3 regions of the Priestia sp. ABM2_011 genome follow, and region 3 is predicted to be linked to each of the others. Evidence: riboswitches for the same ligand, from Rfam matches in the RefSeq annotation. Region 3 holds a riboswitch; each other region holds the start of a gene.
The links. A riboswitch is a leader RNA that binds a small molecule or an ion and turns the genes downstream of it on or off. The one in region 3 is predicted to bind S-adenosylmethionine.
Positions count from the first base shown of each region.

Region 1 (3,279 bases), 2.0 Mb from region 3:
ATAACACCGATGAAATAGCAGCCATACCTGATGAAAAAGCAAAACCAGCGTATCCATTTTCTAGCTGAGCAATAGTGTTTTCTAAAGCCTCACGCGTTGGGTTTCCTGAACGAGAATAGTCATAGCGGCCGTTGTTCGTCTCATCTTCTTGATTAAATGTAGATACCTGATAAATAGGTACGTTAACCGCTCCAAAATGACCGTCAATTCCTGTATTTGCATGAATTAAGTTCGTACCAAATCTATGTTTATTATTGTTGGTATGCATCAAATGCCTCCTTCAAATCTTTAATTAAATCATCTGCGTGCTCAATTCCAACTGATAATCGAAGTAAACAGTTTGTTACTCCGACACGATTTCGAATTTCCTCCGGAATATCAGCGTGTGTTTGACGAGCTGGGAATGTCATTAAACTTTCCACGCCTCCTAAGCTTTCTGCAAATGTAATAACTTTAACATTTTCTAAAAGTACTGACACGATGTTAGGGTGTGAGACAGCAAAAGAAATCATGCCTCCAAATCCAGTTGCTTGTTTCTTCATGATTTCATAGCCCGGATGTGTTTCAAGACCAGGGTAATACACTTTTTCCACGGAATCATGAGCAGTAAGCCAATTTGCAATTTTCAGTGCGTTTTCGTTATGTTTTTCCATACGAAGCGCTAGCGTCTTAATACCGCGCAATAACAGCCAGCTATCCTGTGGACCTAAGATTGCCCCAGCTGCATTTTGATAAAAACGAATTTTCTCTCCTAAGCTACTACATCGAGCGACTACAAGACCAGCAACTACATCATTATGACCCCCAATGTATTTGCTTGCACTATGTATCACAATATCTGCTCCGAGCTCTAAAGGACGCTGATAGTAAGGGGACATGAATGTATTGTCAACGATAGTAAGCAAATCATGCTGTTTAGCTAACGCAATTGCTTCTGGCAAATCAGTCACGTGCATCATTGGATTTGTAGGTGTTTCAATAAATAGAGCTTTCGTGTTGGGACGAAGCGCATCTTTTACTTGCTCGAGATGGGCTGTGTTGACGTACGAAACAGTAATTCCTTGCTCTGAAAAGATTTCATTTAGTACTCGGTACGTTCCTCCGTATAAATCCTCTGATACAATTAAATGATCTCCGTTTTTAAATAGTGCTAAAACTGCCATTACACCCGCCATTCCTGAAGCGAATGCTACTCCTACTTCGCCTTTTTCTAAAGCAGCAATTGCTTCTTCCAATGCTGTACGAGTAGGGTTTGCCGTACGTGCATAGTCAAATCCCGTACTTTGCCCTAAAGCAGGATGAGCAAATGTTGATGCTTGGTAAATGGGTGTTGTAATAGAACCTGTTGAAGGGTCACGACCTACTCCTGAACGAACTAATAAAGTTTCAATTTTCATCTATTTCTCTCCTTAACTCAAAATAAAAAACACTCTTCACAGATGGAAGAGTGTTCGTTTATACACGATTTCTCTCATCTGTTAGAACAATACTGATGTTCCACAGGAATTAGCACCGTTCAAATGAATGTTTCATTTGATGGTTGCCGGGCATCGCAGGGCCAGTCCCTCCGCCACTCTTGATAAGAGTTCTATATAATTGTTGGTGGTTAACGTTTGTTGTTACTAACTTTAATAAAGATTTTCTTTATTGTCAACATAATTTTCTAAAAAATTTAAATCATCTCATTTGTTTATTCAATATACTTGTCCTGATAAGCACATAAAAAAAGAGACGACACCAAGGTCTCTTTTTCTAAGGCAAGTGCACAGATTTTACGTGAGCTAACTTCCAGTACATACTTTCTCCATTTGCCGTAATTAGTTCAACAATATTATTAGAAACTTCTTTAAGTACGCCAATTTTTTCTGATTGATCCCCTAAATCTAATACGACCAGTTGATTTTCATATTTTTTAAGCTGCTCTTCAAAGTTTCTGACAAAAGGTGCAGAGGCAGGCCTTACTGGGAGCTCTTTGTCACTTAAAGAATAAGGGGTTAACTCATTACTATAAGGGGTAAGCCATTTCAAATGATGTAAAGAAACAAAGACATTTTTATATACTGGAGAATAAAACACAAGATAATCATTCAGCACGCTTGTAATATAGCCATGCAATGATTTTCCTCCTGTTACATAAATTTCAATAAATTTTCCTTTTGCCTGCTGTAAAATATTACGATAAGAAATCCGCTGACTTTCTTCTATTAAGTTCTCTTCTATGGTTCGTAAAGGTGTATAATCTTCTTCTGAAACCTCTCGCAAGCGATGTATGTGTAAAAGAGGAATATACAAATAATCATGTCCATTATATAAAACCATTACATCTAACCCGAGATCAACAAGTTTTCCTATAAACGTTGTTTTCCCTGATATATCGACTTCAACAATTTTATCAATATAATGATTCATACTCATTCTCATTCTCCTCCTTTTTCCTATATGATAGAAAAGGTGCTTTATAAGCACCTTTTACGTTCCAGTTCGTCATGCTTTCCAACGATAATTTTTCGTTTTAATAACTTTTTCACCTGGTGTTGAAGAGCGTGAACCCGTACGGCGTCCTCCCGAGCGATCGTCTGTGCGACCTCCTGTACGTCTTCCGGTACGGTCTCCAGTACGGCCATCCGTGCGACCTCCGGTTCTATCTACTGTAGTTGACTCTTGCATAGAATCTTCTTCATTTGTATCTCCATTTTGCTCAGAATTTTCTTCATTTTGCTTGAAAGATCCTTTTGATCCTAAGGCAATGGTTTTTACGTGTCTTGGTTGTAAACGTAAAACTTGATTATTTTGTACAAGAGTAAAGTTTCCACTGCGGCTTTGAACTAATACACCTTCCACAGCCTCTGGGCCTCCACCGTTAATAGCTACCCATCTATGTGAAAACTCTTCAAACAGTTCATTAAAACTTTTCGCTTTGATATAATCAGGTGTTTCTTCAACTAATAATGGATTTTGCGGAACAACAGGTGTATTTTTGCTTACAACTTCACTTACACTCTTTATATGCTCTACATTGATATAAACGACGCCGTCATCTTCTGTTAATAATACGACATACGCAGATTCAAATGAGCCTAATACGTCAAGGATTTTACCCACTTTCTTCTCTGGACCACCTTGATTTATTTGCACCTGCTTATCTTTCATTAATAATAGAGTACCTGCAAATGTGTTAGCTCTGTGAAGTTCTACTTCACTATTAAATCCAGAAAATGTTTGTGCCGAATTAGACTTCGTATCCTCTGTAATGCTTTTAACATGGGCAAGCTGATAATA
Region 1 covers NZ_JBSWUB010000001.1:3,899,931-3,903,209, forward strand. The annotation lists gene ACXAE4_RS20755 (trans-sulfuration enzyme family protein) at 1-268, opposite strand, end outside; gene ACXAE4_RS20760 (trans-sulfuration enzyme family protein) at 252-1,397, opposite strand; SAM riboswitch class I at 1,469-1,586, opposite strand; gene ACXAE4_RS20765 (hypothetical protein) at 1,753-2,415, opposite strand; gene ACXAE4_RS20770 (spore coat protein) at 2,485-3,279, opposite strand, start outside.
Region 1: another riboswitch for S-adenosylmethionine. It lies ahead of ACXAE4_RS20760 (trans-sulfuration enzyme family protein); the one in region 3 lies ahead of metE (5-methyltetrahydropteroyltriglutamate--homocysteine S-methyltransferase).

Region 2 (3,279 bases), 2.1 Mb from region 3:
CCCAACCACTGAAAATAAAAAAGCCCCTTGAACAAATGTCCAAGGGGTCGGCTGAGCTGAATCAGTTTTATCTATGCAAAATTCCGCTAATTGTATACGAAATAAACAGTTATGTTTTGTGTACAAAAACAAGGGTAGCTTTAAAAAAGGCAAACCTGTCCCTTATTAATACAACACAAAAAAACAACTGTGCTTCCTGATCCTTCTCCCATCCAGACTTTTACTGTCGGCTCTAGATTTTAACTAGATCCACCGCTAACATACATCGTATGAAAACGGGTCACGGGCTTAAAAGCATATGCTTTATCACCGCCGGTTGGGACTTACACCCGACCCCGAAGGATAATATATTCGACTGCTAGAGTCTTATTTGTTTTACATTATAGCAAAGTAAAATCGACTTGTCACATCATTTAACTTCGTTTTTCACATCTGTTCTGCAAAATCCAGCTTTTAGCTTATTTTTTCTTTTTTAATACATAGCATCCATACAAAAGCTAGTCCAATATAGCCAAATATCGGATACAAAAACTCAAGAAGCTGAGCATATCCAAATTGCCCGATAATAAAGCATGCCAAGATAATAAACGCAAAAGCTTGTTTGTCATTCAGGGGAAGAAATGATTGAAGCTGTTTAGCGATTCCAAATACATTTCCAATCAATGTAGTAAAAATCTCACCTAACACAACTACCGTAAATAAAACATTCACCCACGCTGAGATATTTTTAACAACGGCACTCATCGGAATATCAAGTTGAAATGAATAAGGCAAATTGGAAAGGGCAAGATGAGTAGAAACAAGCATAAACGTAAGTACACATCCTCCTATTACGGCCCCTTTTTTGATCACGCTCTTATCTTTCACGGAGCTTCCTAATGGAACTAAAACGGCCTGAGCCAAAGCTAGATTTAGGGAAATATATAAAAAGGGACTAACCGCCCACTTCCACTGTGTGACGAGCGTTAAGTCTGGCTTCGTTTGAATCAGTGAGAAATAGCTGACATTTGGCACAAAGATGATAAAAGCAAATGAAAGCATCATCGGCACAACAAGAGAATTAACCATTAAAATACCGTTAATTCCTCTTGCGATAAATATATAAGTTAAAACAATTGTACAAATCATCCCAACAGGAGGCCACAGCCCGAACTGTTCTTTTCCTATTGCCCCCGTACTCGCTAGCATGACTGAAGTTACTCCAAATAAAATGACGATCATTACACCGTTTACCGCTTTTCCAAGTACATCACCAAATAAATATGTATTAAGCTGCTGATAAGAAGAAGCCCCAATTGCGTGCGAAAGCAGCATCATTTTCGAACCTAGCCAAATAAAAAACAAGCCGCTGACCAAAATTCCAACCATTCCAAGTTCCCCGTACTGTGTAAAAAATTGAACAATTTCCTTGCCTGTTGCAAAACCGGCTCCTACAACGGTGCCTACATACGTAGCAGCAACCTGCAGCGTGAGTTTCCACCTTTTCATGCCCATCACCCTTCTACCCTTCATAGTTCACTATATGTAGAAACGGTTAAAAAAAGACGAGCCTTTTATATGTAAATCCTCGCCTCACCCGGTGCTGTTCCTTTTTCGTTTTTTTATTTCCTTCTTGTTTTTTTCATGAAAACCCTTTATCCCTTAACATAACGGCAGTTTTCAAACAAAATATACGGATATTTTCCCTTTAGCTTTTAAATTTTCCTCAATATTTGCTGGAAATTCACAATTTACTGTTGTATAATTTCTAAAAATCAGATAAATTATTAAATAAGTATTCTTTCTATTTAAAAAAATATGTTTCAATTATATACAATTGATTCTTATCATGAGAGGTGGAGGGACTGGCCCTTTGAAACCTCAGCAACCAGTCGTTAGAGACATGGTGCTAAATCCAGCAAGCAATTTATTGCTTGGAAGATAAGAAGGCGAAAAAAGTCTTCTTCTTAAGAAGACTTTTTCTATTTTATCGGCATATTGCATAAAACGAATCACTCGTGAAATAGAAGCGGAACAATTTAAGGAGGTTTTGACATGGGGTTACTTGAAGATTTAAAGTCTAAAATTTTAATTGGGGATGGTGCCACTGGTACCCTCCTTTACTCACACGGTATTGACAGCTGTTTTGAAGAACTAAACATCACCAAACCAGAAGAGGTTTCTCGTATTCACAGAGCCTATGTAGAAGCTGGTGCAAACGTTATTCAAACAAATACGTACGCTGCTAATTATCAAAAACTTGCCCGTTATGGATTAGAAGATTCAGTCAAAGACATCAATGTTGCTGGTGTAAAATTAGCGAAACAAGCTGCAAAAGATCAGGCTTACGTGGTTGGTACACTCGGCGGAATTCGTTCTTTCCAAAAAAATGCTATTAGTTTAGAAGAGGTTAAGCGAAGCATTCGTGAACAAATGTTTTGGCTTTTAAATGAAGGCGTGGATGGCCTTTTATTTGAAACATACTATGATTTCGAAGAATTAAAGACTGTTCTTACACTAGCAAGAAAAGAAACGGATAAGCCTATTATTACTCACGTTTCCCTGCATGATATTGGCGTACTGCAAGATGGGCGTCCTTTAGCAGATGCATTAAAAGAATTAGAAGACTTAGGAGCAGACGTTGTCGGGCTAAACTGCCGTTTAGGTCCTTATCATATGATTCAGTCTCTTGAAGAAGTACCGCTTCCTGATCGTGCTTTCTTATCTGCTTACCCTAATGCCAGCCTTCCGGCGTATGTGGAAGGCAAGCTGGAATATGAAACGAATGAAGACTACTTTGTAGAAAGCGCGCGTTTATTCCGCGAACAAGGGGTTCGCTTAATCGGAGGATGCTGCGGTACAACACCAGCTCACGTACGCGCCATGTCGTCTGCCTTAAAAGACCTGCCTCCGATTACAAGCAAAGTCGTTAAAATGAGACCAGCCGTTACGGTTCAAGAGCGTGAGCAGCAGGATAAACCTCATATGCACGAAATTGTGAAGAAGCGCCGCTCGGTTATCGTCGAGCTGGATCCGCCTAAACAGCTTGGTCCGACGAAATTTTTAGAAGGCGCAAAAGCACTTGATAAAGTCGGCGTAGATGCTATTACATTAGCTGATAATTCTCTTGCCTCACCTCGCATCAGCAACTTGGCAATGGCAACACTGATGCAACAAGAAACAAAAGCACGACCGCTTATTCATATTACCTGTCGCGACCGAAATTTAATTGGACTTCAATCTCATTTAATGGGACTTCATACGCTAGGAATGAATCAAGTGCTTGCAATTACCGGTGAT
Region 2 covers NZ_JBSWUB010000001.1:4,014,146-4,017,424, forward strand. The annotation lists FMN riboswitch at 197-347, opposite strand; gene ACXAE4_RS21365 (YkvI family membrane protein) at 454-1,488, opposite strand; SAM riboswitch class I at 1,821-1,927, shown strand; gene ACXAE4_RS21370 (bifunctional homocysteine S-methyltransferase/methylenetetrahydrofolate reductase) at 2,035-3,279, shown strand, end outside.
Region 2: another riboswitch for S-adenosylmethionine. It lies ahead of ACXAE4_RS21370 (bifunctional homocysteine S-methyltransferase/methylenetetrahydrofolate reductase); the one in region 3 lies ahead of metE (5-methyltetrahydropteroyltriglutamate--homocysteine S-methyltransferase).

Region 3 (3,279 bases):
TTTCTCGTTTTAACGGCAGTCCTTCACGCAGCGCCGGTTCATCTACTTGAATCATTGAGATGCCCTGACTTTCAAGTGCTTCCACTTCTTTTCTAAGAGCAAGCGCAATTTGATTTGCCACGTCGTAGCGCGGGATATCATCACGCACAAATGACCAGTTTAAAATCGTAATCGGCCCCGTCAGCATTCCTTTAACAGGCTTATTGGTTAGAGACTGTGCGTAGACCGTTTCTTTGATCGTCATCGCCTGCTCGTACGAGACATCTCCGTAAATAAGCGGCGGCTTCACGCAGCGAGAACCGTATGATTGCACCCAGCCAAACTTCGTAAACTGAAAACCTCCTAATTTTTCACCGAAGTATTCAACCATGTCCGTGCGCTCAAACTCTCCGTGCACAAGGACATCTAAGCCGATGTCTTCTTGAATTTCAATCCATTTTTTGATTTCAGCGTTAATGTACGCTTCATATGCTTCATCGCTTAACTCTCCTTTACGCCACTTCAGACGCTCTTTTCGCACTTCGTTTGTTTGCGGAAAGCTTCCAATTGTTGTCGTTGGAAGAAGCGGCAGTTGAAACGCTTCTTGCTGAACGCGTTGACGTACGTCAAACGACGCTTGGCGCTGTGCTTTATAGCTGTGCAGCTGCTTCAGCTCTTTTTGCACGTCTTGATGGTTTCGAAAAGATGATCCATTTAATGCTTGAATCGCCTGTTTACTTTCACTTATTTCTTTTTCTATTGCTTCTTTTCCTTGCTGCACCGCTTTTGTTAAAAGCGTGATTTCCTTTAGCTTTTCATCTGCAAAAGACAGCGCGTTTTTTAGAATTGGCTCAATGGTTTTTTCGCTTTTCACCGTGACAGGAACATGTAATAAACTTGATGAAGGCTGCAGAATCAAACGGTCTTTTGATACGGCTTCTTCAATTTCACTGATTGTTAAAAGCTGTTCGTCCAAGTTTTCACGCCAAATGTTTCGTCCGTCAATCACTCCTGCTGCCAGCACTTTATCAGTTGGAAAACCATATTTATTAAGCGCCGTGAGATTTTCGCCTCGGTCATGTACAAAATCCAATCCAATTCCGTGAACAGGAAGAGCAACTACTTCTTTATAGTAATCTACGCTGTCAAAATACGTCTGCAAAATGACTTTTACATTCGGTGCCGCTTTTTTCAAAGCTTCATAGACTTCTTTATACAGTGCCAGGTCTTCTTTTGATAGCGTTGTAGCTAAAATCGGCTCATCTATTTGTACCCACTCGACCCCTTCTGCCTCCAGCTCCGCTAAGATTGTTGCATAAAGAGGAACAAACTGTTCAACTACTTTTTTAAACTCACTTTTTTTATATCCTTTTGACAGCTTCACAAATGTTACTGGACCTAAAATAACGGGTTTGCCTTTGATATTCAGCTTTTGTTTTGCTTCTTTGTAAAATTGAAGCGGACGATTTTCTACAAGGGCAGGCGTACATTCGTCAAGCTCTGGTACGATATAGTGATAATTTGTGTTAAACCATTTTGTCATCGTAGAGGCTACCGCACCTTTTGTTCCTCGGGCGATGTCAAAATACGTTTCAAGGGATACCGGGCCTCCGTTATATTCAAAGCGCTTTGGCACCAAACCAAACATAGCGGCTGTATCTAACACGTGATCGTATAAGCTAAAATCGCCGACTGGAATTAATTCAATTCCTGCGTCACGCTGTTTTTTCAGATGCCCAAGACGAAGAGCTTCAATTTCCTGAAGAAAGATATCTTTCTCTATCTTTCCTGCCCAAAACTGCTCAAGCGCTTTTTTCCATTCTCGTTTTTCACCAATTCTTGGATAACCTACATTTGAACTTTTTACACTGCTCATTTTTTCCACTCCCTATATATTTTTTTATCGCTAAACTAAAAAATCTCCCTTTTCGAAATGAAAAGAGAGATGATACGCATACTTAACTAAAGTTGAGATAGCCTGTTTTTCTCAACACGTATTCCTCACTCCTCTCTATATCCCGTAGAGCTTAAGTGCATACAACAGGCAGGTCTCCTGACTTAGGTTCATCGCTTCCTATCCCTTCCCATTTCAACATGAAACAGTGGTTAATAAGTTGCTCCCCATTACAGTGGCGGGACCGCGCCGGCTTTTCACCGGTCTTCCCTTTTAAGCTGCGTACATTCGTTACACAGCACCTGATGCATTTCTATGAAATTGTTCATTCAAAACATATTCACATAAAATAAAAAGCCTCTCTATCATGAATAGAGAGGCATAGTATCTATGAAATCCTCTCTTATTTTTCAAAGCTGTACGCTTTGCAGGATGTAGCACCTTTTTAACAAGATTGTTAAATGGTTGCCGGGCTTCACAGGGCCAGTCCCTCCGCCTCTCTCAATAAGAGTTTTAATTGTTTATAATATTTTGAATGTAGAGTCATCTTAACACCTTACATTTATGTTGTCAAAAGAAATTTCAAAAAAATTAGTTTTCAGGAGGCGTTGACGCTAATTTTTGCCTTAATAATTTGTAATCATCTTTTCGATGTGTTTCAATCAAGTCTTTTGCTCCTTGATGATACCCTGAAGAATAGATGTACTCTACCGCCGTTTCGATAAGCATTCTCTTTTCTTCCGCACATTCTCGGTCCATTAGGGGGAACAGTCTACCTAAAAGGTCATTTAAATCTTCCTTAATAAAACGATTGAGTCCTTCTTGCATCTTTTCGTTTGCCATGATAGCTCCTCCATTTGCTGTGTATGTTTTAAGCCTCTATAAACACGCATTTCACTGTGAATGTTAAGATAAAGTTAAGTCATTAAACAGTATATCAAGTGAATGTTTTTCTTCAATTACATATGTAATACAAATATATGACAAATATAGAGAATATATCATCATTCATTATCTATTATAACGTTTGACTGAGCCTTCTGCTACAAGGTTTCGTACGGTTTTCCAAAAGAGGTTGAGACATAACCAAGTGAATCCAATCTAAAGGCAAATGGGATACATGAGCTGAATCGCTTGTGACACCGCAGTTGATTTCCGTACAAGACTTCGCTTTCCGCGGGCGGTCGCTGAGCCTCCTCGTCGCATACGCTCCTGTGGGGTCTCACGTGTTCCGCTTTTCCCGCAGGAGTCTTCGTCTTGTCCTCCAATCACCTGCTAGAAAGACCTATACACATGAAATCTACGTTTACCCTAATAAAAAAATGAACCACTAATCAAGATGCTTGATTAGTGGTTCATTTTTCATTTCGCCTAAAACCCTTTTGTCCCAGCCTCTTTTTTTTGAA
Region 3 covers NZ_JBSWUB010000001.1:1,904,674-1,907,952, reverse strand. The annotation lists gene metE (5-methyltetrahydropteroyltriglutamate--homocysteine S-methyltransferase) at 1-1,855, opposite strand, end outside; cobalamin riboswitch at 2,006-2,194, opposite strand; SAM riboswitch class I at 2,274-2,384, opposite strand; gene ACXAE4_RS10120 (hypothetical protein) at 2,465-2,716, opposite strand; gene ACXAE4_RS10115 (hypothetical protein) at 2,975-3,145, opposite strand.